3 regions of the Pantoea sp. RCC30.1 genome follow, and region 2 is predicted to be linked to each of the others. Evidence: predicted binding sites of a transcription regulator. Region 2 holds the regulator's gene; each other region holds the start of a gene.
What was found. Region 2 encodes CRP, which controls carbon source genes, mostly activating them, when cyclic AMP is high. Its sites were predicted from a motif close to ATGTGANNNNNNTCACAT; they were not measured.
Positions count from the first base shown of each region.

Region 1 (10,680 bases), on a different contig from region 2:
TAAGGGGTATATTTCCCCCAGCTGGTCACCGCCGCCAGGGTGACATCATAGGCCATGGGATAGTGCTGTTTGATGTTGCTGAGCAGCGGGTTGGGAATGTGAATCTGATAGCGCACCCGGGTAATCATGGTTTTGATATGGGTGAGCAGATCGGCGCGCAACTGCTGATCGTTTTGCAGATTGAAGTTGTAGTGCGTGTTGATAAAGCTGAGCAGGTAATCCACCAGCGCGTCGGCGTCATCCGCATTGATAGCGCTGGGGGAGATCGCCTGAATACGCCGCGCGGCGATGTTGACCCGCAGCCAGTTCTCTTCCGCGCGTGAAATCGGTTTGCTGACCAGCGGGCGCATCAGATTGATCAGCTGATGTGCCGCTTCACGCACCTCATCGCCAATCTCTTCGGCCCCTGGATCGTTAAGCGGATAGCCTTCACTGATGCGACGCACAGCAACGGCACAATAGAGCCGCAGATAGCGTTCTCCCTCATCGCTGAGGCGAATGTTGTGCTGCGCGAAACAGCTTTGCAACAGCGGACGCAGCGTCTCAAGCATGCCGCTGTTGAGCGCTTCAATAGTCAGCAGCGGACTCTCAGGCTGCGACTGATCAATTTGCCATAACAGGTCGGTGAGGCAGGTTCGAATCGCCACTTCGCTGCCGAACAGCTTCATGCCGTAATGTGGCTTGCTCTCAATGGTGAGGTGATAGCGCCCCAGCCATTCGCGCACTTCTGCCATATCGTTCTGCAGGGTGGCGCGGCTGATAAACCACTCTTCCGCCAGCTCTTCAAGTTTCAGGGAATAGGCGGCGGTGAGAAAGCGGGTCAGCAGGTAGCGAACCCGATCCGGCGAGGTACGCGGCACCCGCAGCGGCGACGCGGTATGCTGCTGCAGATGCTGAAAGCGCTGGGCATCCTCAATCTTCAGCTGATAGCCCGCGCCACGGCTCAGGATAAACTGCGCGCCATAGTCTGCCAGCAGCGCATTCAGCGCCGTGATATCGGTGCGCACGGTGCGTGTCGAGACGGCAAGACGCCGCGCCAGCTCATCCTGAGGCAGCGTTTCGTTTTGCAGGGCATCGAACAGTTGCGCAAGGCGCTGATTGGGAAATCTCACAAGCATTACCTGTTTACTGACAGAGAGAGTGGAAACTTCAGCCTACGGAGTTCATCACGCAACGTCCATGTTGCGCGATCTGCCAGTCAGAGGCAGATCGTGTCGATCACCGGGCCAGTACTGTTTTACAGATGGCCAGCAGCTGCTTCACATCTTCAATGCGGGTCTCTCCGCTGGCTTTGTCGATGATCGAACTGTAGACGTGCGGGATCACTTTGCTGACGCCCGCTTCCAGCGCAATGCGCACGATCTCGCCGACGTTTTCCAGATCGATACCGCCGGTGGGCTCCAGCCAGAAATCCTGTTTTGCGCAGGCTTCGGCCACAGCGCGGTACTCATCCACCGCCTGCAGACCGCCCATCGGGAAATATTTCACCGAGCTGCCGCCCATATCCTGCAGCATTGCTATCGCCGTTTCGATAGGTACGATCCCATCCTGCCGTTTTGAACTGCGCGGTCCGGTGGAGATTTTCACCCGCCCCGGCGTACCGGTAGGCGAGATCAGACCGTTCACTATAGTCTGTAACTGTCCCAGCAGCGCACGACTGGTGGCGACGCCGGTAAAGACCTGATTCACATGCTGCGGTTGCAGCACCGCCGATATCTCACTCACCATTTGTGACTGCTGGGGATCACCTGCGCCCAGTCCCACCGAGAGCGCATTATCGATCAGCGCGGCATACTCGCGCATATCGGCGATAGCAGCGTCATTGCTGGCGTAGTTTTTTGACAATACCCCGACCAGTACATGCCCTTCTGCTGCCTGCCAGATGGCGCGCGCATTCTCTTTCGATCCCGCCAGGACGTTAAGGCAGAGACGATCCTTGTAGAAATTGGGTGTCAGCGTCATGCGTTTTTCTCTCCGTTTAACAGTGCCTTAATGCGGGTGAAAATAGTGTGCAGTTGATCGGCGCTGACGCTGCGCACGTCCGCCTCAATGATCCCCTCGTTGGCTTTGTAGCCACGGAAGTAGATCGCAACGTCGCCCTTTTTCAGCGCCTGCACCAGATCGCCGGTACGCTGCTGGATCGCGGCTTCGTCGAACGTGATCTCAGCCCGGGCGATGTCGCGTCCGGCTGCATCCCACACGATGCGGGCCGTCACGCCCGCTAAGCCGTTAAGTTGCTCAATGAATGGCGTCATTTTTTCCACCATCTGCGCGCCGCTGATTTTTGGCTGCGACAGATAATTTTCAATCGCCTGGGTCAGCCCCAGAATCCCCTCTTTGCCCACTTTCATCGCGCGGCCAATGCCGTTGGTCTGGCGTTTGACCCACTCAACGTAGTGGTGTCTGCCAATTACCAATCCGCTGGTCGGCCCTTCAATCGCTTTTGCGCCGCTGTAGATCACCAGATCGGCTCCCGCCTGGTAGTAGCATTGCAGATCCTCTTCTGCTGCCGCATCGACGATCAGCGGGAGGCCATGCTCACGCGCAACCGCCGCGGCCTGCGCCACATCGAGATGGCTCTTCTGCACGCAGTGATGCGATTTCACATAGAGGATCGCCGCGGTCTGTGGCGTGATCGCCGCCGCCAGCTGGGCAGGTGAGCATTCGTTGCTGTAACCCGCTTCCACCAAATGCCCGCCACCCAGCGCCACCATGCTGCCGACCGGCGCGCCATAGTTCACGTTGTGCCCTTTCGGTACCACAATCTGATGCGGGACGGTCAGCGGCGCAGCGTGCAGGTTATCCACCAGCCAGTCGTTGTCTTTCACAATCACCGCCGCCACACACTGGGCGATACCGGCCGAGGCGCAGGAGACCACTAGCGCGTTCTCCACCTTCAGCAGACCAGCGATATAAGCACCGGTCTTATCCACCAGATCTTTCATTTCGAAGTAGTGATCGAGGCCATACTTCACCGTATCGATCACATCGCTCGACGGCGTAGAGACGCCGAGGATCGTCATACGGCCAGAGGCGTTAATCACCGGCTTCAGCCCATACTTTTCATATACCGAGGTCATGCGCTATTCCTTCTTCAGTCGCGATCCACGTACCAGCGACCACCGCCGCCAGCGGAACCAGATGCTTCTCACCGGTTACCTCTTCACCTTCTGAATCGATGAAGGGCCGGGCTTTCTCTTGCACGCTAAAAACCGTCAGATCGGCGTCGTAGCCGATTTTCAGCTGGCCTTTGCGCAGCAGGCGCAGTCCGGCTGCCGCGTTAACCGTGACGCAGTCGATCACCTGTGGCAGCGTCATGCCAACGCTTAAGAATTTCGACATCACATGCGCCAGGCTGTGAACCGGCCCGGCCAGACGATTGCGGCAGTAGATGTCAGAGCTGATAGTGTCAGGCAGAACGCCCTGCGCAATCGCCATCTGAGCGACTTCAAAGCTGAAACTGGCGCTGCCGTGGCCAACATCGAGTTTTACGCCCCGCGCGATAGCCTGTTTGACCGCCGCTTTAAGTTCACCCTGTGGTGTCAGGATGCGGTTGGGTTTGCCATTAAAGCAGTGCGTAATGATGTCGCCCGTAGTGAGCAGATCGGCAATCTGATCGAGATTGGGCGGATTGTTGCCAATGTGAACCATCAGCGGCAGACCGCCGCTCTCCTGCTGAATTGCCTTAGCTTTTATCAGCGGCTGGACGCCGTTCTGACCGACCACGCTGCTGCTGATACGCGCCTTGAGGCCGACAATAAAATCGGGCAGTCGCGCTACGGCCTGCTGCACCGCCTCGCCGTCGATTTGCGTCATGTCGGCCAGCTCATTCTGGGTGACGATGCCGGTGCGGGCGATATTAATCAGCGCATAGACGTGAGTCTGCGCCGCGCGCGTCAGCTGGTAGAAATCATCAATATGTTCTGCGCCGGTACTGCCCGCATCGACAACCGTGGTGACGCCATACGCCACGCCAATCGCGTCCGCTTCATCATGATAAATCGGTGATTTGGGATAGCAGTGAACGTGGGAGTCGATCCAGCCGGCACTGAGGTAGTAGCGGCCAGCCAGATCGCGCTCGCGCTGTGCCTTGCCCTGCAACGTGCCCACGTCGGCGATGCGGCCATCCTGCAGCGCAATGTCGACCACCTGCTCATCACTAAGGCGCGCATTGCGGATAATCAAGTCGTACATGGTTTCTCCTTAACGGCAGCCCGCTGCCGGACTGCCGGTGAGATTCAGAGAGCAATCGGGAACAGCGCACCCAGGATCATCGCGCCGAGGATCGCGCCGCCGGTAATCGGCTTGTTCCAGAGATAGAACAGCAGCGCACCCAGCAGCGAACCCAGACCAATCGGAATGGAGGCCGCCATAGCGGACAGGATGATCAGCGGACCCAGAAAGCGCCCTGAGGCATTACCTGCCCCCATCATCACGTCTGCGCCGTAGGTGGAGTCGCTCTGATTGATGGTGAATTTACGCGCCAGAATAATCAGGTAGCCAATCGCCACACCAATCACCAGGCCCGTCGCCAGCGAGGCCGCGAAGTTCGCCACCGGAAAGACGATGCCCGCACCCAGCAGCAGGGCCGGAACGCCCAGCCCGACGCCGGTCTGGATCGCGCCGCCGATATCCAGAATGCCCACCAGCGAGCCTTCGATAATGCGGGCGAACAGGAAGCTGGCACCAAAGGCGGCGACCGCGCCGTAGACGCCGGTCTCCATGCCTGCGCGCAGCATAGACACAAACGCCACTTCGTTAAACGCGCCGATACCATAGAGGTAGTACATGTGGGTCCCGGCAAAGACGCCAGAGGAGAGCAGGCCAACAAAGATCGGGAAAGACCAGTCGGCGTACCAGAAGCCTTTATTTTCGTTCATCGCATCGCCTCTTATTTGCCGCTGACTGAGTTGTGGATCATGTCGAGCCAGCCGGGAATGCCGAGCTGGAAGGACTGCAGTAGCTTCATGTCGAAACCACGGAAGAAGCCGCTCAGCACAAACAGCAGCACGATGGCGGTCATCATGACTTTGGTGACCCGGTTCCAGCCGCTCTCTTCCACGCCTTTACCGATCAGGATACCCAGCACCAGTCCTGGCACGGCATTGCCCATGATCAGCTGCGCCAGACCGCCAAAGATGGTGGCCCAGAAGCCTGACTTTTTGCCTGCGTCGATCGCTGCCAGCCAGAAGATCACTGGCATCACCGTGTTCACCAGCAGGTTTGCGGCGGGCACCAGCACTTTGACCGCAGTAACCTGCAGCGCAGCCGGAACCGCCGAGGCGGTTGAGTTGAGGAAGGCGACCACGATCATGCCGATGATGCCGCAGGCGATGGCCATTTTTTTCGGGTCATGCAGCGTCTCCGCCACATTACGATTCTTCACCATCAGGGCAGCCGCCCCCCAGTTTGGAATGATGCGATGATCCACATCCTGCGTGAATGAACCGGCTGCGACAGACGATGCCCAGGCATTGAAAAAGAAGCCAAGACCAAAGGAGAAGTGGGAGGCCGGATCGCCTTCGCACGAGTTCAGCTCGCCCAGCGTACGAAAGGCGCCCATGCCCTGGGTGGTGGGCGCGTGAAACATGCGCGCAGCGCCCGCACCGACGCCAACCCCGACCAGCCCGCCAATGATCAACGACTTAAACAAAATGATTAAAAACATGTTGTTGTACCTTGTTGTCGTTTTTACCTGCCCTGCCTCAGCCGCACCATCGCCCCGCCTGACTGCCGCGCGATCGCGACAGCTGAGAATCGGGCAAACGGCTGGCTGATGTGAACAGGCTCTGTTTTATGATGCCGCCGTGAACGTCACCTGTTCGGTGTCGAAAACGGTGACGCTGACGGTGATCTCCAGCGTGACGCTGAAGCTCCTCCGCTGGCGCGCCAGAAAGAAGAAGAGAAACTTCTCGGTTTTGACGCTCTCCTGCGCGCGCAGCACCCGGACATCCTGAGGTTCAATGCGCAGCAGAATTTTTTGCGTCGCGCGCAGAACCTGGTTCTGCACCCGACTCAGGGCATCGGCAAAGGCTTTCGCTTTGGTGTCGCCTTTGCCCTCGACCGTCACCTGGGTAACGTATTGTTCTTTCATAATCAGCTGCCGTGCTTCTTGTTCCAGGCCTGCACCAACCGCTCACCTAACTCTTCTTTATCCATAAAGCCGAAGCCCAGCACCGTTGCACCTTCATTAATGGCGGTGACGCCTTCGTCGACAGAGCGCATGCCATGTTTAGCTTTGTAGCCGTATTTGTTCTGCGCGGTAATGGCGCCTGCGCCGCCGCTGCCGCAGAACGAGATGCCGAAATCGGCATTTTCTGCCTTCATCACGTCACCCAGTTTCATGTCAGCCGCCACGCCTGGCACCACGATGGCACGGCCACCCGCTTTTTCGATGCCCGCAGCTACTTTCTGGCCTTTACCTAAACGATCACCAATCACGACTGTTACCATCTTGTATTCCTCTTTAGTTGTTTGATCGCGCGACTTCAATATGCACTGACAGCAGCCAGGCCTCTTCGCGGGGGAGATTGCCAAACAGATCGACGACCTGCTGCGCCAGCGCGACCGTTTCCGGCGGAATATCCTCAAACAGCTCCGCTTCCACTTCGGGCAGCGGCTCTCCGCTCAGCGAGCGTGACGCCATGGCACCGACATGCGATTGCAGCATCTGCTGTTGAACCGCATTGGGCTGAATGCCATGCTGCTGATAGATCGCCGCAATCTGCGTCATCACGCTGTCAGCCAGCTGTTGCACTTTCTCCGGTGGCGCTTCATACACCGGGACGCCGTTATTGCTCACCTTGCTACTCCTGTTAAACCGGATAATTCGCGTTAGAAACAAATTAACGGTCCTCACCCCAGCTGTGGAGAGGCAACATTTCCAGCAGCAAGTGGAAATTGAAGTGAAGGTTGTGCGTCAGATCGCAGGCTGCACGTTTAGTGCGACACGCGTCACATAATGCGCAAAATGATGGATTTAATGGTTACAGGCGGTGATGTTGTGCGGCGACAGGTGTGACGTGTTGAGGTTCAGGGGGCAGTGATAAGCAGAAGTGATGGTAAAAGTCGCCGGTCGGGCTGACCGGCGATCTGATTAACGGAATTTCTTATGGTTGGTATTGCGGATGTCATCAAATTTGGCCGCTTCGCGCTTTGCGCCATCCACGTTGTTGGCTTTCGCCAGCGCGCTAACCACGTCGATCTGTGCGATGAGTGAGTCGAGGCCCGCGTGATAATCTTTGACCTGCGCGCTGTCAGCAGGCTGACCTTCCAGCTTATCTGGCGTCGATTTTTTAGCATCCTGCGCCGCGGCACGCATTTTAGTTAACGCCTGCTGCATCTCCTGTGCATTGTCACTTTTCTTGACGATTTTCAGGTTCGCATTCAGCGTGTCCATATCCTGCTCCAGATCCGCCGCATAGAGGCTGACGCTGGAGAACAACAGAGAAGCCGACAACATTGCAATCACATGCTTACGCATCATTACTTCCTTTTTATTATGATGAAAAAAAAGCAGCCAACAGGCTGCTTCAGGAATCCATCTTATTGTCCCGCTATCTTCATCTCAGGCAGTAACACGGAACCGCACTGGATATTGCTACGGGTTTCAATATCGTCACCAATGGTCACCATGTTGCGCCACATCTCTTTGAGATTTCCGGCGATAGTGACTTCGCTAACCGGGTACTGAATAACGCCATTCTCGACCCAGAAACCGGCCGCTCCGCGTGAGTAATCACCGGTAATGGCACTGACGCCCTGGCCCATCAGCTCGGTCACCACTAATCCGGTGCCCATCTGCTTCAGCAGCTCGTCAAAGCTGTGGCCCTGGCCAGCAATGCGCCAGTTATGGATGCCGCCAGCGTGACCGGTGCTGGTCAGGCCCAGTTTACGGGCTGAATAGCTGGTCAACAGCCAGGTCTGCAGTACGCCATCTTTAATGATGTCGCGCGCCTGCGTCCGCACGCCTTCGCTGTCGAATGGCGTGGAAGCCAGCCCTTTCAGCAGATGCGGCTGTTCATTGATGGTTAGCCACTCTGGCAGAATCTGCTGACCCATGGAATCCAGCAGGAAGGTCGATTTACGGTAAACGCTGCCGCCGCTGATCGCACCAACCAGATGACCGAATAAGCCGGTCGCCACTTCAGAGGCAAAAATCACCGGGGCTTTCATGGTCGGCAGTTTACGCGGCGCCAGACGAGAGAGCGTGCGGCGTGCGCACTCTGCACCTACCCACTCCGGGCTTTTCAGATCTTCAAACGCGCGGCCAATGGTATAGGCGTAATCGCGCTCCATGTTGCCATCCTGCTCGGCAATCACGCTGCTGGAGAGCGAGTGACGGCTTGAGCAGTAGCTCTGCAACATACCGTGACTGTTACCAAAGACTTTGATGCCGACGTGGCTGTTAAAACTGCCACCTTCGGTGTTGATAATACGCTTGTCTGCACGCAGTGACGCCTGCTCCGCCTGTGCAGCCAGTTCAATGGCGCGGTCTGCATCAATCTCCCACGGATGGTAGAGATCCAGGTCCGGCGCATCATAGGCCAGCAGCTCCGCGTCGGCCGGGCCAGCAAACGGATCGGGCGAGGTGTAGCGCGCAATATCAATCGCCGCCTGCACGGTACGTTTGATCGCGTCCGGACTAAGGTCGGTCGATGAGGCGCTGCCTTTACGATTCTGATGATAAACGGTGATGCCCAGCGCACCGTCGCTGTTGAATTCGACGTTTTCCACTTCGCCATAGCGGGTGCTGACCCCGATGCCGGTGGTTTTACTGACTGCCACTTCCGCGCTGTCAGTGCTTGCTTTAGCCAGTTCAAGTGCCTGCGCAATGGCCTGCTCCAGTACTTTTCGCTGTTCTGCAACCTGAGTAGATACGTTCATCGACCTGCCGTCTAATCTTATGTGTGAATGATTTGAGTCTATCAGAGTCAGAGAACAATTTCGCAGTCACCCGATAAACTGGTAGGATTAGCCTCTTTTTTTTGGGAGCCCGGAAATGACCAAACAGCCCGATGAGTGGCTCGACGATGTGCCAGATAATGACGAAGAAGAAGATGAAGAGATTATCTGGGTCAGTAAGAGTGAAATTAAACGCGATGCAGAAGAGTTAAAGCGCCTGGGTGCCGAACTGGTTGATCTGGGTAAAAACTCGCTGGATAAAATCCCGCTGGATGAGCGCCTGCGTGCCGAAGTCGAACTGGCGCAGCGCATCAAGAAAGAAGGTCGCCGTCGTCAGCTGCAGCTGATCGGTAAACTGCTGCGCAGTATTGATGTGGAGCCGATCCGCGTTGCGCTGGATAAGCTCAATAATCGCCATAACCAGCAGGTTGCGCTGTTCCATAAACTGGAAATGCTGCGCGATCGTCTGATTGAACAGGGCGATGAGGCGATGAGTGACGTGATTGCGCTCTATCCCGAAGCCGATCGTCAGCAGTTACGCAGCATGATCCGTAACGCGCAGAAAGAGAAAACGGGCAACAAGCCACCGAAGTCTGCCCGTCAGATTTTCCAGTATCTCCGCGAACTGGCCGAAGCGAAGTAATGCCATGGCGGGCAGCCTCGCCCGCCACCCGGCAGAGCATTTACCGATAGATGTAGAGAATACCGGTGCGCAGCCGCAACTGGCGTTCGCTCGACGTGGCAGAACGTCCGATATCGCCAAAGGTGACGTAAGGCACCCAGACGCGATCGTTGCCAGGCGCATAATCGAACTGTAACTCCTGTTCGTAGTCATCATGTTTATTGGCAAACAGTTTCGCATCGGCGTGCTTATATACCAGCTTATAGGTGGTCGTCAGCCGATCGCTTTTATTCCGCAGATAGAGATCAAAACGGTTAGCAGTGCGATGCCGTTCAGTATCACAATAATCAATGCCACCGGTGCGGCATTGATCCTCATGCGCATAATCCGTCAACTCAAGGCGGTACAGCCCGCCAACAGACCAGCGATCGTTAATTTTATACCAGGGTGCCACACCACATTTCTATTCAGTGCGCGAGGAGATAAACTCTGGCTGAATAAAAGCTGATACTGTCCAGTGTCCTCCAGTAATACGATTTCAGAAAGGTCACCTCCACCCCATTTAACACGGTGTCGTTATAATTGGAGAGAGTAATATTGTCAGGAATAATGATGTTAAGAGAGGCGCCCGATATGGGCGCCCCTGATGTTATGCCAGCCTGTCCAACAGCTTCTGATGAATGCCACCAAACCCGCCGTTGCTCATAACCAGAATCGTGTCGCCTGGCTGAGCAGCTTTAGCCACCATCTCCACCAGGGTATCGATATCCGCGCTCCAGTGTGCAGGCGGAATGCACGCTTCTGCCACGTCTGAAACCTGCCATGGAATATGGTGCGGCTGGAACAGGAACACCTCATCCGCACGCGCCAGTGACGGGGCCAGATCGTTTTTGCTGACACCCATCTTCATTGTGTTGGAGCGTGGCTCCAGCACGGCCAGAATGCGCGCTCTGCCGCCCACTTTGCTGCGCAGGGCAGCCAGCGTCGCCAGAATCGCGGTCGGATGGTGCGCGAAGTCATCATAGACTTTGATGCTGTTGACTTCGCCACGCAGCTCAAGCCGGCGACGTGCATTGATAAAGGTATTCAGTGCCTGGCCTGCATCTTCCGGCTTCACACCCACATGCCGCGCGGCAGCAATTGCCATCAGTCCG
Region 1 covers NZ_JBXUHX010000005.1:168,820-179,499, forward strand. The annotation lists gene AC2LB6_RS07025 (BglG family transcription antiterminator) at 1-1,112, opposite strand, end outside; gene dagF (2-dehydro-3-deoxy-phosphogluconate aldolase) at 1,219-1,962, opposite strand; gene AC2LB6_RS07035 (DgaE family pyridoxal phosphate-dependent ammonia lyase) at 1,959-3,080, opposite strand; gene AC2LB6_RS07040 (amidohydrolase/deacetylase family metallohydrolase) at 3,064-4,194, opposite strand; gene AC2LB6_RS07045 (DUF4310 family protein) at 4,239-4,880, opposite strand; gene AC2LB6_RS07050 (DUF4311 domain-containing protein) at 4,892-5,668, opposite strand; gene AC2LB6_RS07055 (DUF4312 family protein) at 5,795-6,094, opposite strand; gene AC2LB6_RS07060 (SFCGS family glycine-rich protein) at 6,097-6,453, opposite strand; gene AC2LB6_RS07065 (glycine dehydrogenase) at 6,467-6,802, opposite strand; gene cybC (cytochrome b562) at 7,097-7,483, opposite strand; gene pmbA (metalloprotease PmbA) at 7,546-8,886, opposite strand; gene yjgA (ribosome biogenesis factor YjgA) at 9,002-9,547, shown strand; gene AC2LB6_RS07085 (oligogalacturonate-specific porin KdgM family protein) at 9,588-9,980, opposite strand; gene mpl (UDP-N-acetylmuramate:L-alanyl-gamma-D-glutamyl-meso-diaminopimelate ligase) at 10,176-10,680, opposite strand, start outside.
Region 1: AC2LB6_RS07065 (glycine dehydrogenase) is a predicted target of CRP. The motif match lies at 6,943-6,960, and genes of this name have one in related genera.

Region 2 (10,680 bases):
TTACGCATAACAGCGCGAACACGATGCAGCTGTCAGGCTATGGCATTCAGAGCGGCAACGAGGCCAGTCTGATTATTCTGCCGGCGGAAAACGGTTTTGATGCGGTGAGAAGGCAGGTTCCGGTGCGCTATTCAGTGCGTCGTGGAGTGGTAGTGGCAGAGACGAAGCCCGCAGAAAGCGAGATTTACTGGCGGGAACGGGAGCGCATCGATTTCCGGCGGTAAACAGCAGGGCGGCGATCACTCGCCGCCCTGAAGGATTAATGCGTGACGTGACCGTGAGTACGATGACGGCTGACAAAGCCGAGCAGGGCACACATCACAAACACCACGGCGTAGAGCGCGTTAGCCGTCGCCAGTGCGGTATGCACACCACTTTTCTCAACGATAGGCGCCGTGACCACAAAGGTCAGCATGGTGCCAACGGTGCCGCAGGTCAGGATGAAGTTCACCAGTTTTGGTGAAGCCACCTTGGTCTGCAGTGAACCCAGGGTGATGATGGTGGTGTAGATAGCACTTGAGCTGAAGCCAAGAATCATGATGATCCATTTCAGCATGCTGGCATCGCTGCTGCTGACGAACCAGTACATCAGCACGGTCGCCAGACCCGCCAGCACCATCAGAATGCGTTGCAGATCGAAGAAGCGCAGCAGGAAGCTGAAGGCCCACATGCCGACCATATAAGCCGTCCAGAAGCTGCCTACCAGTTGTCCGGCGTCATTGATGTTCATGCCCATGACTTTGGTGGCATATTCCGGTACCCAGGAGATAAAGCCGAGCTGGCCCAGAATGTAGCAGAGTGCCGCGACAGCCAGCAGCAGCACGCCCACACCCCATTTTTCTTTCTCAACGGTCGGGCTGTTTTCAGGCTTACGCAGCACCGGGAACTCAACAAACAGCGTCATGATGAAGATGGCGACGTAGATAACGCCGATACAGACGTAAACCCAGTACCACGGCAATTGACGCGCCAGCAGGATCCCTGCCAGCACCGGAAACAGCGTGCCCGCCATGCTGAAGAAGGAGTCGGTAAACAGCAGGCGTGAACCACGCTGACGGCCTTCATACATGTGGGTGATCAGGAAGGTGCCGATCGACATGGTAATGCCGCTGACCACGCCCAGAACAAACATGCAGAGCGAAAAGACGGTCAGATCGCGGCTGGTCATTAGCCCGATTATCGCCAGCACCATCAGGACGAAGCCGAAAATCAGCTGACGTTTCAGTGGCACAATCACCATTAGCCAGGCGTTCAGGAAAACTGCAGCCAGGATGCCGCTGTTGAGGAAAGTGAAGGTATTACTCATGCTGGAGATGGGGATCTGGAAATCTTTTGCGATGTCGCCCATTACCATGCCGGTAACGATCACCAGCGCGCCAGTCAGCGCATAGGAGAAGAAGCTTATCCAGGTGAGGCCAATACGATTACGGTTTGTCATGTTCTGAACCTGTTGAGAACCGGGTGGCAAAAAGTGTCAGAAAGTGTAAACGGAACTGTGATCTTAATAAACAAGCAGTGAAACTACAGATCCATATTTCATGTGATGTGTGATTTTAATCACGCAATTGCGGAGGTTTAACGTTTGCTCACCCCATTTGCCGCAACAGCGTAAATATAGGTAAAACGCTGGCTCCTGGAATAGAGTCTCTCTACAATCAATCACGTTTTTGTGCCCGCTCTCCCAGGTAAGGAATCTTTCATGTTTAAACGTACTTTAACAGCGGCCATCACCCTGTTAGCGCTCTCTTCCGTTTCCGCCCAGGCGCTGGCTGCAAAAGGTGACACCCACGTTCTGCTCACCACCTCCGCCGGCAATATCGAACTCGAACTGAATAACCAAAAAGCGCCGGTTTCAGTGAAAAACTTCGTTGATTACGTCAACAACGGTTTTTATAACAACACCATTTTTCACCGCGTGATCCCGGGCTTTATGGTGCAGGGTGGTGGCTTCACCACTGACATGCAGCAGAAGCAGACCAACGCGCCGATCAAAAACGAAGCGGACAATGGCCTGCGTAACCTGCGTGGCACCATCTCTATGGCGCGTACCGCCGATAAAGACAGTGCGACCAGCCAGTTTTTCCTCAACGTCGCGGATAATGCCTTCCTCGACCACGGACAGCGCGATTTTGGCTATGCCGTATTTGGTAAGATTGTGAAAGGTCAGGATGTGGTTGAAAAAATTTCTCAGGTACCGACCAAAGATGTGGGTCCTTACCAGAATGTTCCGTCCAAACCGGTAGTTATCCTCTCCGCTAAAGTCCTGCCTTAACGCTTTTCGTCGCCATCTGCGGATGGCGACCGCCTGCCGGCTCCGGCAAAGCCAGAAATTGCTCTTATACTTAGGGCAAAAACCTGAGCAGGAGGCGGCATGGCGAACAAACTCACCGAAAAACAGAAGGTCACCCTGTGGCAACAGCGGCGTAGCGCCAGCTATCAGGCCAGCTGTCGGCTGGAAGGCTTCTCATCGAATGAAACCAGCGTCAATAGCGATGATGCAGCCGCACGTCTGGCGTCACTGAGGAGGCAATATGGACTCTAATACCGCCGTCAGCCAGGATCCCTACCTGTGGCAGCACGACAACGTGCTGAAAAACCTGCCCGATATTCATGACGCCGCGCAGCTGCGTAAGGCGGAGCTCAGCTTCAGTGCCGCGCGCGCCGCCACGCTGGAGCTGGGTCCCCGTAATCCTGGCTTGCCTTACCTGCGCCAGATCCATCGCACGCTGTTCCAGGATCTCTACAGCTGGGCCGGTGAACTGCGAACCATCGATATCTGGCGTGATGAGACGCCGTTCTGTCATTTCGAATATATCGAAAAAGAAGGCAACGCCCTGATGGCCGCGCTGGAAGAGGAGAAGGGGCTGGCTGACCTGCCACGTGATGCGTTTATTCAGCGCCTTGCTCACTACTACTGCGAAATCAATATGCTGCATCCTTTCCGCCATGGAAATGGTCGTGCGCAGCGGATTTTCTTTGAACAACTGGCGCTGCATGCCGGTTATCTGCTGAACTGGGAAGAGACGGATGCTGAAAGCTGGAAAGCCGCTAATCAGGCCGGAGTAGCCGGAGACCTGGCCCCGCTGGAGCAGGTCTTTGCGAAAGTGGTGAGTGAGGCGGCCTGACCGCGTAGAATAGCGGCGCGGTTTATCATTCTGGATACGTCATGCTGCTGCTTATCGACAATTACGACTCCTTTACCTGGAATCTTTATCAATATTTCTGCGAGCTGGGCGCGCAGGTTCAGGTGGTGCGCAATGATGCCATCACTGTGGAGCAGATGGCGGCGCTGCCGCTGACCCATCTGGTGATCTCCCCTGGCCCCTGCACGCCGTCGGAGTCAGGCATCTCGCTGGCGGCGATCCGGCACTTCGCGGGGCAGCTGCCCGTGCTGGGTGTCTGTCTTGGCCATCAGGCGATTGCGCAGGCGTATGGCGCGCAGGTGGTGCGTGCGCGTCAGGTGATGCACGGCAAAACTTCCGCGATTCAGCACACCGGCCAGGGCGTGTTCCGCAATCTCAATAATCCCCTTACTGTGACACGCTATCACTCACTGATTGTGCAGCGAGATTCTTTGCCCGACGCGTTCGAGGTGACTGCCTGGACGGTGCGTGACGGCGAGCCTGACGAAATTATGGGATTCCGCCATAAAACCCTGGCGCTGGAAGGTGTACAGTTCCATCCCGAAAGCATTCTCAGCGAGCAGGGACATCTGCTGCTGCGCAATTTCCTTGAGCAATAAGTTGCCTTTGATTGATTTTTTATGCATATTTTATGATTATTATTTCAAAGCAACTCGACAATCATCCAGATGGGGTTACTAATGGCAGCGGAAAAAATTGCGGTCACGCGGGAGACGTTCGATAACGTTATTTTGCCTGTTTATGCACCTGCGCAGTTCGTGCCGGTAAAAGGCAAGGGCAGTCGCGTATGGGATCAACAGGGCAAAGAGTATATCGATTTCTCGGGTGGTATCGCTGTCACCGCACTTGGACACTGCCATCCTGCGCTGGTGGAGACGCTGAAAAGCCAGGGCGAGACGCTGTGGCACACCAGCAACGTCTTCACCAACGAACCGGCGCTGCGTCTCGCCAGTAAGTTAATCCAGGCCACCTTTGCTGATCGCGTCTTCTTCGCCAACTCCGGTGCCGAAGCCAACGAAGCCGCGTTTAAGCTGGCGCGCTACTACGCCTGCAAACGTCACAGCCCATTCAAAAGTAAGATCATCGCCTTCCATAACGCTTTTCATGGCCGGACGCTGTTTACCGTCACGGTCGGCGGACAACCAAAATATTCTGACGGATTCGGCCCGAAACCGGCGGATATCGTCCACGTGCCGTTCAATGACCTGGACGCAGTGAAAGCGGTGATTGACGATCATACCTGCGCCATCGTGGTTGAACCGATTCAGGGTGAGGGCGGCGTGGTGCCCGCGACGCAGGAGTTTATGCAGGGACTGCGTGAGCTTTGCGATCAGCATCAGGCGCTGCTGGTGCTGGATGAAGTGCAGAGCGGCATGGGACGCAGCGGCAAGCTGTTCGCCTATGAGCATTATGGCATTCAACCCGATATTCTGACCTCAGCCAAAGCGCTGGGCGGCGGTTTCCCGGTCAGCGCCATGCTGACCACCAACGAGATCGCCTCGATCATGGCGCCGGGCGTGCACGGCACGACCTATGGCGGCAATCCGCTGGCCTGCGCCATCGCCGAAACGGCACTGGATATTATCAATACGCCGGACGTGCTGGCGGGTGTCGGGATGCGTCGTCAGCATTTTGTTACGGCGCTGAAGGCCATTGATGCGAAGTATGATCTGTTCAGCGACATTCGCGGCAAGGGGCTACTGATTGGTGCAGCGCTGAAACCTCAGCATGCCGGCAGGTCGCGCGACATTCTGAATGCCGCCGCCGCTGAAGGCGTGATGGTGCTGGTAGCCGGAACCGACGTGATGCGTTTTGCCCCGTCACTGATTATCGAACCGGCCGACATTGAAGAGGGCATGAGCCGCTTCGCCACCGCCGTCGGCAAAGTGCTTAACGGCTAGCTTAGTTTTTACGTAAGCGTCTGATTAGCCAGCGGCCATGTTGTGGTCGCTGGTTCCACGCCAGCGATGAAATGGTGTACATCACGCTCAGATGATCGAGAATGCGTCGTACATGTTGCTCCACCACCGTGATCGGTCCCTCGCTGATATTCTCCAGGTCATCCAGCAAATTCACCTGTGAGCTTTCACCATCATATTCCAGCCGCTGCTGACATCGCTGCAGCGCGATTTCACAGGATTGCAGATAGCGTTCAGCCAATGCGGTCGTCAGCATGGTGTGCTCACGCGCCAGAATCGTTATCGCATTGATATGCTCGACAATAAACTGGCTGTGCGTGACCCAGAGCCGCATATCACTCAGGTAGCGGGAGTTGAACGCGGGTTCCTGCATCGCCTGATTTAGTGAGTTAAACAGCGCATTATGCGCCTGATTAACCTTCACGCGCTGATAAGCCAGTTTCTCCGATGACTGTTCGTCGCCCAGTAACAGCCGCAGCGCATCCTGATAGGTTTCCAGCGCGTCATGGGCATTCTGCCGCAATAAGCCGCTCTGCCACTGCGGCCACAGCCACAGCATCCCGCCAAAGGCAATCAGACAGCCCATCAGCGTATCCATCAGTCGCGGCAGCAGGAACTGCGCGCCGTTCAGCGACAGCAATTGCAGCGAGTAAACCGCCGTGACCGTAAATCCAATCATCGACCAGCCATAGAACTGGCGGGTAAAGCGATAGCTGATAAAGGTTATCGCCAGCATGATCAGCAGCACTACCGACTCCGGCACCGCCATGCGCAGCGTCGCGGCCGCGATGACCAGACCAGCAAAGGTGCCCAGCGCCCTATGCTGGATGCGGACACGGGTGGCGCTGTAGCCGTTCTGGCTGACGAACATAATGGTCATCAGGATCCAGTAGGGTTTGGGGATGTTGAAGAATAGCGCCAGCGCGCTGCCCAGCATCAGCATTACCGCAAAGCGACCGGCAGTGCGCAGTGCCGACGAGCGAAACGAGAGATAACTGCGCAGCGCCGGTAACAGCGGCAGACGACGCTGGCGATCCGCCATCAGATCGCGTTGATACAGCGGTTTCTGGGTGCGCAGGACACGCGCAATGCGGTTGAAGTGGTAAAGGCAGAAGTTACCCACCGGATTGTCGGGATGCTGATGGGCGATCTTCTCCAGCGCACCGAGCTGTTTATCCATCGCAAAGCGATCGGGGAGCTGGTGATAAAGGATGTTATCCGCCAGCACCCGCAGCCGGGCAGAGATGGTTTTGGCGTTCCAGCGGATCACCGCTTCGGCATGGCTCTGTTCGACCAGCTTCTGCACCTCTTCCGGCCGATGCAGGCTGACGGAGATATGCTCCTGCAGATCCAACGCCACCTGAAAGGCGCGCGTCAGCCTCTTATGGCTGTGATCGCGGCTTGCCGACAACATGTGCATCTGCTGATAGCAGGTGTTGATCAGATCGACCACTTTCTGCTGACGAGCCAGCAGCGGCGGCAGCGCCTTTTCCGGATCGGTGAGCTGCGTGAGCAGGGTATATTTGGCGTCGCAGTAGTTAGCCAGCTCACGATAGATCAGGCTGAGGCTCTCGCGCATCGGCTGCTCTTTCCACAGCCAGAACCAGAACCAGTTGAACAGCCCATACCAGAGCGTACCGCCGATATAGAGCAGCGGGGTGACATAGATGGGCATGCGGCCAATCAGGCTGAGGGTGAAGATGGCGGCGATAAGGGTGCCGGGCAGCAGGCGGCCATGCAGCGGGCTGATTTCACCGGTGACGCCCAGCAGCAGAGGCATAGCGAAGAGGATCAGCGGCAGTGGAATCGCATGCAGGGTAAGCCACTGAATCAGAAAGCTGCCGAGGGCAAACAGGCTGCCGCCAACAATCAGGCGTTTGAAGAAGCGTTTGTGTGGGGTATCCAGACCGGCGATGTTGCAGCAGGCGGGCACTAACGAGAACAGCAGACCTTTTTGCAGGTCGCCAGCTAGCCAGCCCAGCGCTACCGGCAGACAGAGCACCAGCGTTTGCCGCAAAGCGTAGTTAACTTCAGGATGGTAAATGATTCGACGCCACATCGGCCCAACACAAACAATAACGGCGTGATGTTGCCATCACGCCGTGGGTGACAGGAATTAGCGGGTGCCGTAAACGACGATGGTTTTGCCGTGTGCGGAGATCAGATTCTGATCTTCCAGCATCTTCAAAATACGGCCCACGGTTTCGCGTGAACAACCAACAATCTGGCCAATTTCCTGACGAGTGATTTTAATTTGCATACCGTCGGGATGCGTCATGGCATCTGGCTGCTTCGCCAGGTTGAGCAGGGTCTGTGCAATGCGTCCGGTTACGTCGAGGAAAGCGAGGTTACCCACTTTTTCAGACGTGACCTGCAGGCGACTCGCCATCTGCGCTGAGAGTCGCATCAGGATGTCGGGGTTAACCTGGATCAGCTGACGGAATTTCTTGTAGGAAATCTCCGCCACTTCGCACGCGCTTTTCGCACGTACCCAGGCGCTGCGCTCCTGGCCTTCTTCGAAGAGGCCAAGCTCACCAATAAAATCGCCCTGATTCAGGTAGGAAAGAATCATCTCTTTGCCTTCTTCATCTTTAATCAGAACCGCGACGGAACCTTTCACGATGTAGTAAAGCGTTTCTGCTTTTTCACCTTGGTGAATCAGCGTACTTTTGGATGGATACTTGTGAATATGGCAATGGGACAGGAACCATTCGAGTGTAGGGTCTGTTTGCGGTTTGCCGAGAACCATTCGCTATTATCCTCTGTTGTAATCGTGCCCAAAATACAGGGGGCAGTTTTCCCTGTCAGGCGGTGAAAGCTTCAAGCGTTTCCATTTCAGGAAATTATTCGGGCCGCATCAGGCGCAGTGCGCATCATTCTTCCCGGCTTCGCCATCGGGTGACGAAAAATATTTTCAGCACTGTTTGTAGCACAGCTTTTGCCGACTGTCTTCTGTTGTCTCGCTTCAGCTAAGAGTGGATTTCTCTGGATTGCTGTTTACCAGGCGAAAGCGTACTCTTGCGAGAAAACTGCGTATTCCGGAGCAAAAATCATGCAGGCAAGAGTGAAATGGGTAGAAGGGCTGACATTCCTCGGAGAATCCTCATCCGGCCACCAGATACTGATGGATGGCAATTCGGGTGATAAAGCGCCCAGCCCAATGGAGATGGTGCTGATGGCGGCTGGCGGATGCAGCGCGATTGATGTGGTATCAATTCTGCAAAAAGGCCGCAACGATGTGGCTGATTGTGAAGTAAAACTGACCTCAGAACGTCGTGAAGAGGCGCCGCGAATCTTTACGCACATCAACCTGCATTTTATCGTGAGTGGTAAAGCGCTCCAGGATAAAGCGGTCTCACGCGCGGTGGATCTTTCTGCTGAAAAATATTGCTCTGTGGCCATTATGCTGGGTAAAGGTGTGACGATTACGCATAGCTATGAAGTGATTGAGCTTTAGTAGCCGCAAGGGTCATTGCCGACCTGCTAACTTCACTTCCAGTATCTGATGCAGGTTGCTTTAAGACTGTGCCTGCGCAGGAAACCGGGTCAGATCGGAAAGTCGTTTAAGCCAATCCCTGGCCGCTCGGCCCGCGCCTTCCCTGGCGCGGGACGCTTTCCTCTTCTGGCCCGGTTCCCTGCGTGTTAAGCTTTTTCGCTGCTGTCAGATTCATCCTGCATTGGCATTGGCATTGGCATTAGTCTGGAAAGGCCCTTTTGACCTCTTACTCTATCCGTTTACCTTCCATCAGCCGCTTCACCAGAGGCCCCATGATCAACTCCATCGCCAGCCCCATTTTGCCGCCCGGCACGACCAGCGTATTGATATGCGAGATAAACGAACCCTGAAGCATCGCCAGAAGGTAGGGGAGGTCGATATCGTCCAGCGCCTGAAAGTGAATCACCACAAAGCTCTCATCCAGTGAAGGAATAGCGCGGGCAGCGAAGGGGTTTGAGGTATCGACGGTCGGGACGCGCTGAAAGTTGAGGTGAGTGCGTGAGAACTGCGGCGTGATGAAGTTGATGTAATCCTCCATCGAGCGCACCACGGAATCCATTACCGCTTCACGTGAATGACCGCGCTCGCCAGTGTCGCGCACCAGCTTCTGAATCCACTCCAGGTTAACAATCGGTACCACGCCCACCAGCAGATCGACCTGTTCGGCCACGTTGTGCTGCGCCGTCACCACGCCGCCGTGCAGTCCTTCATAGAAGAGAATGTCGGTGTTCTGCGGCAGCGGCTGCCAGGGCGTAAAGGTGCCGGGCACCTGATTCCACGGCACTGCTTCATCGTAGGTGTGCAGATATTTACGCGACTGGCCCTGTCCGCTTTGACCATACTCTTTAAAGCTCTGTTCCAGCAGGCCAAAGTCATTGGCTTCCGGCCCGAAATAGCTGACATGACGTCCTAAATCGCGCGCCTTACGAATCGCCATATCCATTTCAGGGCGGGTAAAGCGGTGAAAGCTGTCACCTTCCAGCTCGGCCGCATGAAGATCGAGCTGCTGAAAGATTTTGCGAAACGCGAGGCTGGTGGTGGTGGTTCCTGCGCCGCTGGAACCGGTCACCGCGATAATGGGATGACGTGCAGACATAGAAAAGCTCCCTGTGAGGTCGGGCGATGAGCATTGTTATCATGAAATGGTGCCGGGTGCATCAGCCACGAAATTCTTTGCGTGGCATGATATTGACCGATTCATGCAGTTCCGACCACACCAGCACCACTTCGCCGGTTTCCAGCTGGCGTCGTACATCAGCCACCTTGTCCAGCAGGCTGCGTTCCTGTTCGCCATAGTCCGTGCCTTCGCGCAGCACAAAGGTTTCAATCAGATTTTCAAGGGTCTCAGGTGAGACCTGTTGCCAGGGAATAATCACGAGATCAGTTATCCAGAAAAGGGGTGAGCCACTGCGGGATGCGCTGTTCCAGCCACATTTCAGGCTGGCGTAACGTGCCGCCGACAAAACCTACGTGGCCGCCGTGGGGTGTCAGTTGATAAGTAATAGTGGCAGATAATTGGCTGCTGTGCGGAATGACCTCATCACTCATGAAGGGATCGTCTTTGGCGTGAATGATCAGCAGCGGTTTCTCTGCGTGCTTCAGCCAGGGCATGGCGCTGGCACGATGATAGTAATCGGCTGCATCGACAAAGCCGTGGGCGCGGGCAGTAATCGCATCATCAAAATCGCGGAGTCGTCGCAGCGCTTTCAGTTGCGCCAGATTGACCGGCAGCGTGTCCGGCCAGGCGTGCAGTTTGCGGCGGGCATTTTTCTTGAGCTGCGCCAGCAAATAGTATTGATAGAAACGTGAGAAGCCGCGTTCCAGTTTCACGCTGCACGGTTCCAGCAGCAGCGGGGCGGAGACAATCACGGCTGCATCCACCTCAGCGGCTGCGCCCTGCTGGCCCAGCAGGCAGCCCAGCATGTTGCCGCCCAGCGAGAAACCGACGGCAGCGGTGGAAACGTGGCCCCAGCGGGTGCGCAGCCAGTGCAGGAAGAAGCGGGCATCTTCAGTTTCGCCCGAGTGATAGATGCGATTGAGCCGGTTAGGTTCGCCGCTGCAGCCGCGAAAATGCATGACCACGGCCAGCCAGCCGCGCGCGCGGCAAATGTTCATCAGGCCA
Region 2 covers NZ_JBXUHX010000004.1:194,897-205,576, forward strand. The annotation lists gene AC2LB6_RS06075 (cytosine deaminase) at 1-224, shown strand, start outside; gene tsgA (MFS transporter TsgA) at 260-1,438, opposite strand; gene ppiA (peptidylprolyl isomerase A) at 1,700-2,272, shown strand; gene AC2LB6_RS06090 (YhfG family protein) at 2,372-2,542, shown strand; gene AC2LB6_RS06095 (putative adenosine monophosphate-protein transferase Fic) at 2,532-3,125, shown strand; gene AC2LB6_RS06100 (aminodeoxychorismate/anthranilate synthase component II) at 3,167-3,742, shown strand; gene argD (bifunctional acetylornithine/succinyldiaminopimelate transaminase) at 3,824-5,044, shown strand; gene AC2LB6_RS06110 (YccS/YhfK family putative transporter) at 5,046-7,121, opposite strand; gene crp (cAMP-activated global transcriptional regulator CRP) at 7,179-7,811, opposite strand; gene AC2LB6_RS06120 (OsmC family protein) at 8,115-8,519, shown strand; gene AC2LB6_RS06125 (phosphoribulokinase) at 8,785-9,654, opposite strand; gene AC2LB6_RS06130 (YheU family protein) at 9,716-9,934, opposite strand; gene AC2LB6_RS06135 (hydrolase) at 9,939-10,680, opposite strand, start outside.

Region 3 (10,680 bases), on a different contig from region 2:
TTCTTCACCTGCGAAGATCCCGAGCATCTGATCCCGATGGAGCAGGCGATTGAAGCACGCTGGGGCGATCGGGTTAACGTCAGTTTCTCGCTGCCGACCTGTCTGGAAGTGATGGCGGGCGGCGTGTCGAAAGGGCATGCGCTGGAGGCGGTCGCGAAGACGCTGGGCCACACGCTGAAAAGCTGTATCGCCTTTGGCGACGGCATGAATGACGTGGAGATGCTGAGCATGGCGGGTAAGGGCTATATCATGCAGAACGCCCATCAGCGGTTGAAAGATACGCTGCCAGAGCTGGATGTGATTGGTTCGAATGCCGATGATGCGGTACCGCAAACGCTGCACACGCTCTATCTGGCTTAAGACTTCAGCATGTAAAAGGGCCGGTTATCCGGCCCTTTTTTTATTGCCGTCAGGCGAGGGTCTTTTTGTGTTTGTGTTCGCTGACCATAGTCAGTAACAGCAGGATAACCGCCAGCACACAGCCAGCAATCATCACCATGAAGCCGCCGTCCCAGCCGAAATAATCGACGGTGTAACCGACAATGGCGCTGGCCGCCACCGATCCTCCGAGGTAGCCGAAGAGGCCCGTGAAGCCCGCCGCCGTTCCCGCCGCTTTTTTCGGTGCCAGTTCCAGCGCGTGCAGACCAATCAGCATCACCGGGCCATAGATCAGGAAGCCAATCACGATCATGCAGGCCATGTCGACGCCAGGATTGCCCGCCGGGTTGAGCCAGTAAATCACGGTCGCAATGGTCACCAGCGTCATAAAGAACACCCCGGTCGCACCGCGATTACCGCGGAACACTTTGTCCGACATCCAGCCACACAGCAGCGTTCCCGGAATCCCCGCATATTCATACAGGAAGTAGGCCCACGACGATTTATCCAGCGTGAAGTGTTTGACCTCTCTGAGATAAGTTGGCGACCAGTCGAGGATGCCGTAACGCAACAGATAAACAAACACGTTAGCCAGCGCGATGTACCACAACAGTTTGTTCGGCAACACATACTTCATGAAGATCTGTTTTGCCGTCAGCTCCTCTTCGTGGCTGGCATCGTAATCGGGTGGATAGTCATTTTTATACTCTTCAATCGGCGGCAGACCGCAGGATTGTGGTGTATCGCGCATCAGCGCAAAGGCCAGAATCGCAATGGCAATAGCACCAAACGCGGGCATGTAGAGTGCCGCTTTCCAGTCGTTGAACCACGCCATGCCGAGCAGGAACAGCAGAGGCGGAATACCACCGCCCACGTTATGCGCACAGTTCCAGACCGAAACGATCCTGCCGCGTTCCTTCTGCGACCACCAGTGAACCATAGTGCGACCACAAGGTGGCCAGCCCATGCCCTGGAACCAGCCGCAGACAAACAGCAGCACAAACATCACCATGATACTGGAGGTCGCCCAGGGAACGAATCCCATGATCAGCATCACTGCTGCAGCCAGAATCAGGCCGGCCGGTAAGAAGACGCGTGGATTAGAGCGGTCGGAAACCGAGCCCATGATGAATTTTGAAAAGCCGTAGGCAATGGAGATGCCGGACAGCGCAAAACCGAGATCGCCACGTGAAAAACCCTGCTCCACCAGATAAGGCATAGCGAGTGCGAAGTTTTTTCTGACCAGATAGTAGGCGGCGTAACCAAAGAAGATCCCGATGAAAATTTGCCAGCGCAGACGACGGTAGAGCGGATCAACGTGATCCTCCGCCACCTGCGGCTGACGTGGTGCAGGTTTAAAAATGCTCAGCATCAGTGAGGCCCTCCAGGGCACATTATGGTTTTTAATTCCCAGCAGGTTGGGGCAGGAAAAGAGCAGAATAAAATGGACGCACAATGTTCCATTTCGCGCAAAGAATAGTGTTAGTTGCGCAACGTTACTGTGATGAATGACACATTTGTTACACTTTTATTACAGTTTAGAGCGGAAGTGATCATGTGATGGATCATTTCGCGCATTTTATCTGGCTGAAAGATCTTTCTGCAGACAGTTGTGTTAGTAGGCGAAAGTCCTTTTCCGATGGATATTCTGATCGCCTGTTTTGTAATCAAATGTCAACCAGATTTCACAGCCTGATTGCCGCACATTGTTTACACTGACGGCCTGTTAATTTCGGGGTTGTCGCCGTGTTTTTATTGATTATTACCACCATCCTGTGGGCCTTCTCGTTCAGTCTGATTGGCGAATATCTTGCCGGGCAGGTGGACAGCTGGTTTTCTGTATTGATGCGACTGGCGCTGGCTGCGCTGGTATTTTTACCTTTCCTGCGCTGGCGTGGCCATCGCCCTTCAACGCTGTTGCTTTACATGCTGGTTGGGATGCTCCAGCTGGGGGTGATGTATCTGCTGAGTTTTGAAGCCTATCTTTATCTTAGCGTGTCGGAATTCCTGCTGTTTACGGTGATGACGCCGCTCTATGTGACGCTGATTTACGATCTGATCAGCCGTCGTCCACTGCGCATCGGCTATATCTTCAGTGCGCTGCTGGCGGTGGCAGGCGCGGCCATTATTCGCTATGACAAAGTCAGCGATCATTTCTGGTTTGGTCTGCTGTTAGTGCAACTCGCAAACATCTGCTTTGCGGCGGGAATGGTGGGTTATAAGCGTCTGCAGGAGACCCGACCCATGCCGCAGCATACGGCCTTCTCCTGGTTCTATCTGGGGGCGGTGTTAATTGCGGTGATCGCCTGGTGTGCCTGGGGCAATCCGCAGAAGTTGCCGACTACTTCATTGCAGTGGGGCATTCTGGTCTGGCTGGGCGTCGCCGCTTCCGGTCTTGGCTATTTTATGTGGAATTACGGTGCTACGCAGGTCGATGCCGGTACGCTGGGCATTATGAATAACATGCACGTCCCTGCCGGGCTGCTGGTGAACCTTGCTATCTGGCAGGAGAAGCCGCACTGGCCGAGTTTTATTGCGGGCGCGCTGGTGATCCTCGCCTCGCTGTGGGTGCATAAGCGGTGGGTGGTGGGGCGCGGTGACTAATGATCAGGTGTCAGGCTATCAATAGCGGCTGTTGCATGAGTGCGGCCTTCAGGGCTGGCGCGTCCGATCGCGAAGGAATCTCACCTCCCTGTGGTGGATGTCGTGCGTTCCACTCGGGAAAGTGGGTCAGCTCCGCAAAGACGGCGTAAATACGTCCCTGTAGCCTCGGCCGTCGCATCCCTGCGACGGACGCTTTACTCCGTGACCCGCGTTCCCTCCTTCGTGTCAGCCAGGCGCTGCCATTTTAAAAGCCATGTAGAAGCTTGAGGGAAGAGGTGGCGCAACTGAGGAGCAAAGCGTCCGAGCCAGGGATGGCGAGGCCGTGCTGCATGGATGCAGGCTTTCTTTGCGATCAGATGCGCCACTTCTGACCACGCAGGTATCCGAAGCGATCAGCAACAGACGTTAAGCAGGCTTTTCACTCTTAGGACGCTGAATCATCGCCAGCCCTTTCAGGAAGTTGCGCAGAATCTGGTCGCCACACTCGCGATAGTTCTTATGATCAGGCTTGCGAAAAATCGCGCCAATTTCGGCCTGCGAAACGGTAAAATTCACGCGCTTCAGGACATCAGGGATGTCGGTGGTTTTCAGATCAAAAGCGATGCGCAGCTTTCTCATGAAGATGTTGTTAGTCATCTTGCGCTCAATCGATGGCGCAGGTGCATCTTCGCTTTTGCCGCGACGGTAAAAGATCAGGCCATTCAGGAAATAACCCATCAGCACATCGGGGCAGGGACGGAACGCGGCATCGTCATCTTTTTTCAGCCACGCCTGAATATCCGCCAGCGGCACGTCACATTGCGCCAGCGCAAAAATCTCCACCATTTTGGCATCGCTCAGGTTGAGCATGTAGCGCACGCTGCGCAGAATATCATTGTTAGTCATGGTGAGATCTTCTCATGGTCAGTCTACAGGCTGCGCATTATAGGGGATTTTACCCGCTCTCGCGCAGGTTTGTGCCTGCTGACTTACCGCTGTAACACCGCACCGGGCAACGCGGCGTCTCGCACAAACGGCAGATGCTCACAGGCATGCTGACGGGCAAAGCGGATAAAGGCTTCCAGCACCGGCTGACGCTGTTCCCCTTCGCGCACGGCGGCATAAAGACGGCTCCAGAGCCCATCACCCAACGTGCGCGTGACGACCAGACCCTGCTTCTCAAAACTCTCCACCACCCAGTGCGGCAGTGCCGCAATCCCCATCCGCGCCGACACCATCTGAATCATCAGCAGGGTGTTATCCACACTTTTCAGGGCCGGACTGACGCCAGCGGGCTGCAGGAAGTGACGCCAGATATCCAGACGCTGACGCTGTACCGGATAGATCATCAACACTTCATCGGCTAAATCTTCCGGCGAGATCTGCTCAACCTGCGCCAGCGGGTGATCCGTCGCCAGCACCAGCCGGACTTCATAATCAAACATCGGTGAGTAGAACAGGCCAGAGCGCGCAAGAATATCGGAGGTCAGCACCACATCCAGCTCACCCTGTTGCAGGGCGGGTTGGGGATCAAAGGTCACGCCCGATTTGAAATCCATCACCACCTGCGGCCAGCTCTGACGGAATTTATCCAGCGCGGGAGTCAGCCACTGAATGCAGCTATGACACTCAATCGCTACCCGCAGCGTGGTCTGATGTGGTTCATGGCAGGCCTGCAAAGCCTGCTGAATCTGCGGCAGCACCTGCTCTGCCAGCTGCAGCAGAATATCGCCCTGCGGTGTAAAACGCAGTGGCTGACTTTTACGGACGAACAGGCGGAATCCCAGCCGCTGCTCCAGATCGCTGAACTGGTGAGATAACGCCGATTGCGTCTGATGAAGCTGGGCCGCCGCCGCCGCCAGCGATCCCGTATTACGCAGAGCCTGAAGCGTCCGCAGGTGCTTGAGTTCGATCATGAGAGTCCTTCACATCGAAAATGAACATATTGCGCTTGAGCAACATACAGTACCCGCAGAGTATAGCAGTGTAAACATCTGGACGGCTAAACATCTTTGGCTGCCCATTTCAGCCAAAGTGAAAGATTATCTGGAGAACAGCACATGACTATCCTGAACCATACCCTCGGCTTTCCCCGAATTGGCCTGCGCCGTGAACTGAAAAAAGCACTGGAGAGTTACTGGGCGGGCGACAGCACACAACAGGCGTTACTGGCGACGGGCCGCGAGCTGCGTGCGCGACACTGGCAACAACAGAAAGAGGCGGGCGTTGATCTGCTGCCGGTTGGTGATTTCGCCTGGTATGATCATGTGCTGACCACCAGCCTGCTGCTGGGCAACGTGCCTGCTCGTCATCAGAACAAAGAGGACACCGTTGATTTGGATACGCTGTTTCGCGTGGGGCGCGGGCGTGCGCCGACCGGCGAGCCTGCGGCGGCGGCAGAAATGACCAAATGGTTTAACACCAACTATCACTACATCGTGCCGGAATTTACCCAGGGCCAGACATTTAAACTGACCTGGACTCAACTGCTGGACGAGGTTGATGAGGCACTGGCGCTGGGCCATAACATCAAGCCGGTGCTGCTCGGGCCGGTGACGTATCTGTGGCTGGGTAAAGTCAAAGGCGAGCCGTTTGAACGTCTGTCGCTGCTGGAGGCGATTTTGCCGGTCTATCAGCAGGTGCTGGCGGAACTGGCAAAGCGCGGTATCGAATGGGTACAGATTGATGAACCCGCCCTGGCGCTGGAGCTGCCGCAGGCGTGGCGCGAAGCCTTCCAGCCAGCGTATGACACACTGCAGGGCCACTGCAGGCTGCTGCTGACCACCTATTTTGACAGCATCGGCCAGAACATTGATGTGATTCATGCGCTGCCCGTGCAGGGCCTGCATGTCGATCTGGTTCATGGCCGCGATGATATTCAGCAACTGAATCAGCAACTGCCCGCCAGCTGGCTGCTGTCGCTGGGTGTAATTAACGGACGTAACGTCTGGCGAGCCGATCTAAGCCGCTGGTTCAGCCGTCTGAAACCGCTGATCAAAGAGCGTGAGCAGGTGTGGATCGGCTCTTCCTGCTCCCTGCTGCACAGTCCGATCGATCTGAGCGTCGAGACCCGTCTTGATGATGAAGTCAAAAGCTGGTTTGCCTTTGCGTTGCAGAAATGTGCTGAGCTCTCGCTGCTGAGTCAGGCACTGAACAAGAATGATGCGAGGTCGCTGGACGCCTGGAGCGCACCGGTGCGCGCCCGTGCTCACTCCCGCCGCGTGCACAATGCGGTGGTGGGCCAGCGTCTGGAGGCCATCACGCCGCAGCACAGTGAACGTCTGAGCGCTTATCCGGTAAGGGCAGTTCTGCAGCGTCAGCGTTTCAATCTGCCGGCCTGGCCCACCACGACCATCGGTTCTTTTCCGCAGACCACGGAAATTCGCGGCCTGCGCCTCGACTTTAAGCAGGGCCGTCTCGACAGCAACCATTACCGCACTGGCATAGCGGAGCACATTAAACAGGCGATTACCGAGCAGGAGCGGCTGGGACTGGATGTGCTGGTGCACGGTGAAGCGGAACGTAACGACATGGTTGAGTACTTCGGCGAGCATCTGGACGGATTTGTCTTCACCCAGAATGGCTGGGTTCAGAGCTACGGTTCACGCTGTGTGAAACCGCCCGTCATCATCGGCGATATCAGTCGTCCTGAAGCGATCACCGTTGAGTGGGCCCGTTATGCCCAGTCGCTGACGGATAAGCCGGTAAAAGGAATGCTGACCGGTCCGGTGACGATTCTCTGCTGGTCATTCCCGCGTGAAGATGTGTCACGTGAAACCATCGCGAAGCAGATCGCGCTGGCGCTACGTGATGAAGTGGAAGACCTGGAGAAGGCGGGAATCGGGATCATTCAGATTGATGAGCCGGCACTGCGCGAAGGTCTGCCACTGCATCAGTCTGAGTGGGCAGCCTATCTGAACTGGGCGGTAGAGGCGTTCAGGCTGAATGCGGCGGTCGCGCAGGATGAAACCCAGATTCACACGCATATGTGTTACTGCGAGTTCAACGACATCATGGACGCCATCGCGGCGCTGGATGCCGATGTGATCACGATTGAAACCTCACGCTCTGACATGGACCTGCTGGAGTCGTTTGAAGACTTCGAATATCCCAATGAAATCGGCCCGGGCGTCTATGACATTCACTCGCCTAATGTCCCTAGCGTGGAGTGGATAGAAGCGCTGTTACTGAAGGCGGCGAAACGGATTCCGGAAGCGCGGCTGTGGGTAAACCCGGACTGCGGTCTGAAAACGCGTGGCTGGGAGGAGACGCGTCAGGCACTGGCAAATATGGTGACGGCGGCGAAGAAACTGCGTGGGGAGACGGCGTAGGAAAGGGGCCCGATGGGTAAAAGCAGGGGCGCAGAAGCGCCCCTTTTTCATTTATTTTGATGTCACACCATACTGCCTGAACCAGGTCAGCATGCGCTGCCAGCCATCATTGGCAGATTCAGCATGGTAACTCGGACGGTAGTCAGCATTAAACGCATGTCCCGCTTCGGGATAGACAATGATCTCGGCGGTCGCATTGGCGGCATGCAGCGCCTGACGCATCTGCTCGACGCTCTCCAGTGGAATGCCGTCATCCTGGCCCCCATACAAACCTAACACCGGCGCACTCAGATCGACCGCAATATCAATAGGATGCTTCTGCTGCTTCAGCGTGCGCTCACCGGTCAGTCGTCCATACCACGCCACGGCGGCGCGCAGTTGCGGGTTATGCGCGGCGTAGAGCCAACTGATGCGGCCACCCCAGCAAAAACCGGTGATGCCCATGCGACGAATATCGCCGCCGTTGCGTGCGGCCCAGTTGGCGGCATGATCGAGATCGGCCAGCACCTGGCTGTCAGGCACTTTGCTGACCAGCTCGCTGAACAGCGTCGGGATATCATTGTATTCAGAAGGATCGCCCTCGCGGAAATAGAGCTCGGGCGCGATCGCCAGATAGCCTTCCAGCGCCAGTCTGCGGCAGATATCCCGGATGTGTTCATGCACACCAAAAATCTCCTGCACCACCAGTACGACAGGCAATGGTCCTTCAGCAGAGTGGGGCTTTGCAAAAAATGCCGGCATGTTTTCGCCCTGGCTCGGTACTGAGGTTTCACCTGAGTGAATGGCCGGGCTTTCGGTAATGATGGTCGTAGAGGCGGTGGGCTGCACGGCAGGGGCAAAGCCGCCCGTCGCCGGTTTTTGTGCCATATTATCACTGGGTTTCATTATTCTCTCCGTGCAAGCATTTGCGCAATCACGTAACTATAGCCTGGCTGTAAAGCCTGCGCGCCAGGTGTCGGGTAACAGAATCAGCAGCGAATAAAATCATCCATCTCTTTAACATTGCGGTGACCCAGACACAGCCTCGCGAAGGGCTATCCAGACCAGGAAGATTTGATTGTGTGATAGCAATCACATTTTAGCTGGCTTGAAATGTAACTTTCATTTTCTTAAGTGAATGCTGTCACATATTTATCGAGCGTGCTGGCGTAGAGTGGCGCGCTACCTTCCCTTAACAGGAGTCTGAAAATGACACAGTCTGACGTTTTCCATCTTGGCCTGACTAAAGCCGATCTGCAGGGCGCCACCCTAGCGATTGTGCCAGGCGATCCGGAGCGTGTGAAGAAAATTGCCGGACTGATGGAAGATGCCACGCATCTCGCCTCACACCGTGAATTTACCTCATGGCTGGCAAAAATTGATGGTAAGCCGGTCGTGGTCTGTTCAACTGGTATAGGCGGTCCTTCTACGTCGATTGCCGTCGAAGAGCTGGCACAGCTCGGTGTGCGGACCTTCCTGCGTGTTGGAACGACTGGCGCGATCCAGCCACATATCAATGTTGGCGATGTACTGGTGACCACCGCATCGGTTCGCCTGGACGGGGCCAGCCTGCATTTTGCGCCGATGGAGTTTCCGGCAGTGGCGGATTTCGCCTGCACCACCGCGCTGGTTGCCGCGGCAGAAGCCTGTGGCGCGAAGACCCATATCGGTATCACCGCCTCTTCTGACACTTTCTATCCGGGCCAGGAGCGTTACGACACCGTCTCAGGCCGCGTCGTCAGCCGCTTCAAAGGTTCGATGAAAGAGTGGCAGGAGATGGGCGTGCTTAACTATGAGATGGAATCCGCTACACTGTTAACCATGTGCGCCAGCCAGGGTCTGCGGGCCGGTATGGTGGCGGGCGTGATTGTGAACCGTACTCAGAAAGAGATCCCGGATGCGGTCACCATGAAACAGACAGAAAGTGACGCAGTGAAGATTGTGGTCGAAGCGGCGCGTCGCTTGCTGTAGGCCGCGTCAGGCAGCAGGTTTTTGTCCAGACTAAAACCTGCTGCCGGTAGTTAACGGCGCGTAATTTCAGTGAAACCTGAGAGTGTTTATGCGCAATACCATTCCTGTCCGACGTCCTCTCCCTGGTGCTAATCCTGCCGCACTCAGTGCCCGGCTGGAACGCAGTGCCGAACATTTCCGCGCCGCCATGCAACAGGGCGACTATGCGCTGGCTGCCCAATGCTGCGAAGAGGTGCTGCGCTCAATGCCCAATCAAATGCAGGTGCTGAGCGACTACGCGTTATGTCTGCTGCGTCTGGGTCAGTACAATAAAGCGTACAAAATCTATCAGAAGATTTATCAGTCACCGCCTGCTGTGCAGGCGACAGCCTCTGAAACCTGGCTGGATGGCCTGACCGAAGTGTGTGGCTGGCTGGATAAAAAGGACGAGGTGGCGCGTCACGGTCTGGCGTCGCTGATGCGTTCTGATGCGCGTTTCAGTCAGGGGCAGCGCATGGCGTTTCCCGCTCCGCAACCTGAGCCTGTCGATCTCAGTCAGCCGCACCAGAATGTTATCGCCTTCTGCCTGTATGGCGATCAGCCACGCTACTGCGAAACCTTAATCAAAAACGTTGAAGTGGCGCCTGAGTTCTATCCCGGCTGGGTCTGCCGCATCTACCTTGATGACAGCGTGCCGCAGCATGTCTGGCAGCGTCTTGACCAGCCGCACGTCCAGTTGATCGATATGTCTCACGAAAAAACCTTGTATCCAACCCTGTGGCGTTTTCTGGTGCTCGACGATCCGGCTGTGAAGCGCTTTATCGTGCGCGATGCCGACTCGTTGCTCTCGGAGCGCGAAGCGATGGCGGTTAACGCCTGGCTGGCATCGCCTTACTGGTTCCACCATATGCGTGACTACTTCTCTCATACCGAACTGCTGCTGGCAGGGATGTGGGGCGGCTGTCACGGCGTCTTCCGGGGTGTGGAACAGGCGATGCGTGATTTCATTGCGCAGTATCAGGGCAGTGAACGCTTCACCGATCAGTATTTCCTTAAGGTGGCGTTGTGGCCGACAGTGCGTGAAAGCCTCCTGAGCCATGATGAGCTGTTTCATTTCCATCAGGCTCAGCCGTGGCCTGACCATGCGCCCGTACGCTGGCAGACGCCGCATTTCCACGTTGGCAGCAATGCCGGTTTTGCCAGTATGACCGGCAAATCCAGCGCCGAGGAGGGGAGCAGACAGCGCGTCGCGATCACGTCCGGCGAGACAACCTGGCACTATCTGGCGCAGGTTAGAAAGGGGGAATGGCTGCTGCCGATGCCATTTTTCCTGATTGATGAGTGGCAGGCTGGAAAGCTGACGGTGGCGGCTTTGTAAGTGGCTGAGTCCGGCTAAAATTGTCTGGACATTCATACAGTGCGACTCTACCTTTTCCCTCAGCAGCCTGAGTCGCGGGGA
Region 3 covers NZ_JBXUHX010000003.1:17,999-28,678, reverse strand. The annotation lists gene yigL (sugar/pyridoxal phosphate phosphatase YigL) at 1-360, shown strand, start outside; gene glpT (glycerol-3-phosphate transporter) at 410-1,750, opposite strand; gene AC2LB6_RS04220 (carboxylate/amino acid/amine transporter) at 2,125-2,982, shown strand; gene AC2LB6_RS04215 (YehS family protein) at 3,388-3,867, opposite strand; gene metR (HTH-type transcriptional regulator MetR) at 3,951-4,877, opposite strand; gene metE (5-methyltetrahydropteroyltriglutamate--homocysteine S-methyltransferase) at 5,022-7,292, shown strand; gene AC2LB6_RS04200 (dienelactone hydrolase family protein) at 7,344-8,177, opposite strand; gene udp (uridine phosphorylase) at 8,481-9,242, shown strand; gene AC2LB6_RS04190 (tetratricopeptide repeat protein) at 9,331-10,599, shown strand.
Region 3: udp (uridine phosphorylase) is a predicted target of CRP. The motif match lies at 8,352-8,369, and genes of this name have one in related genera.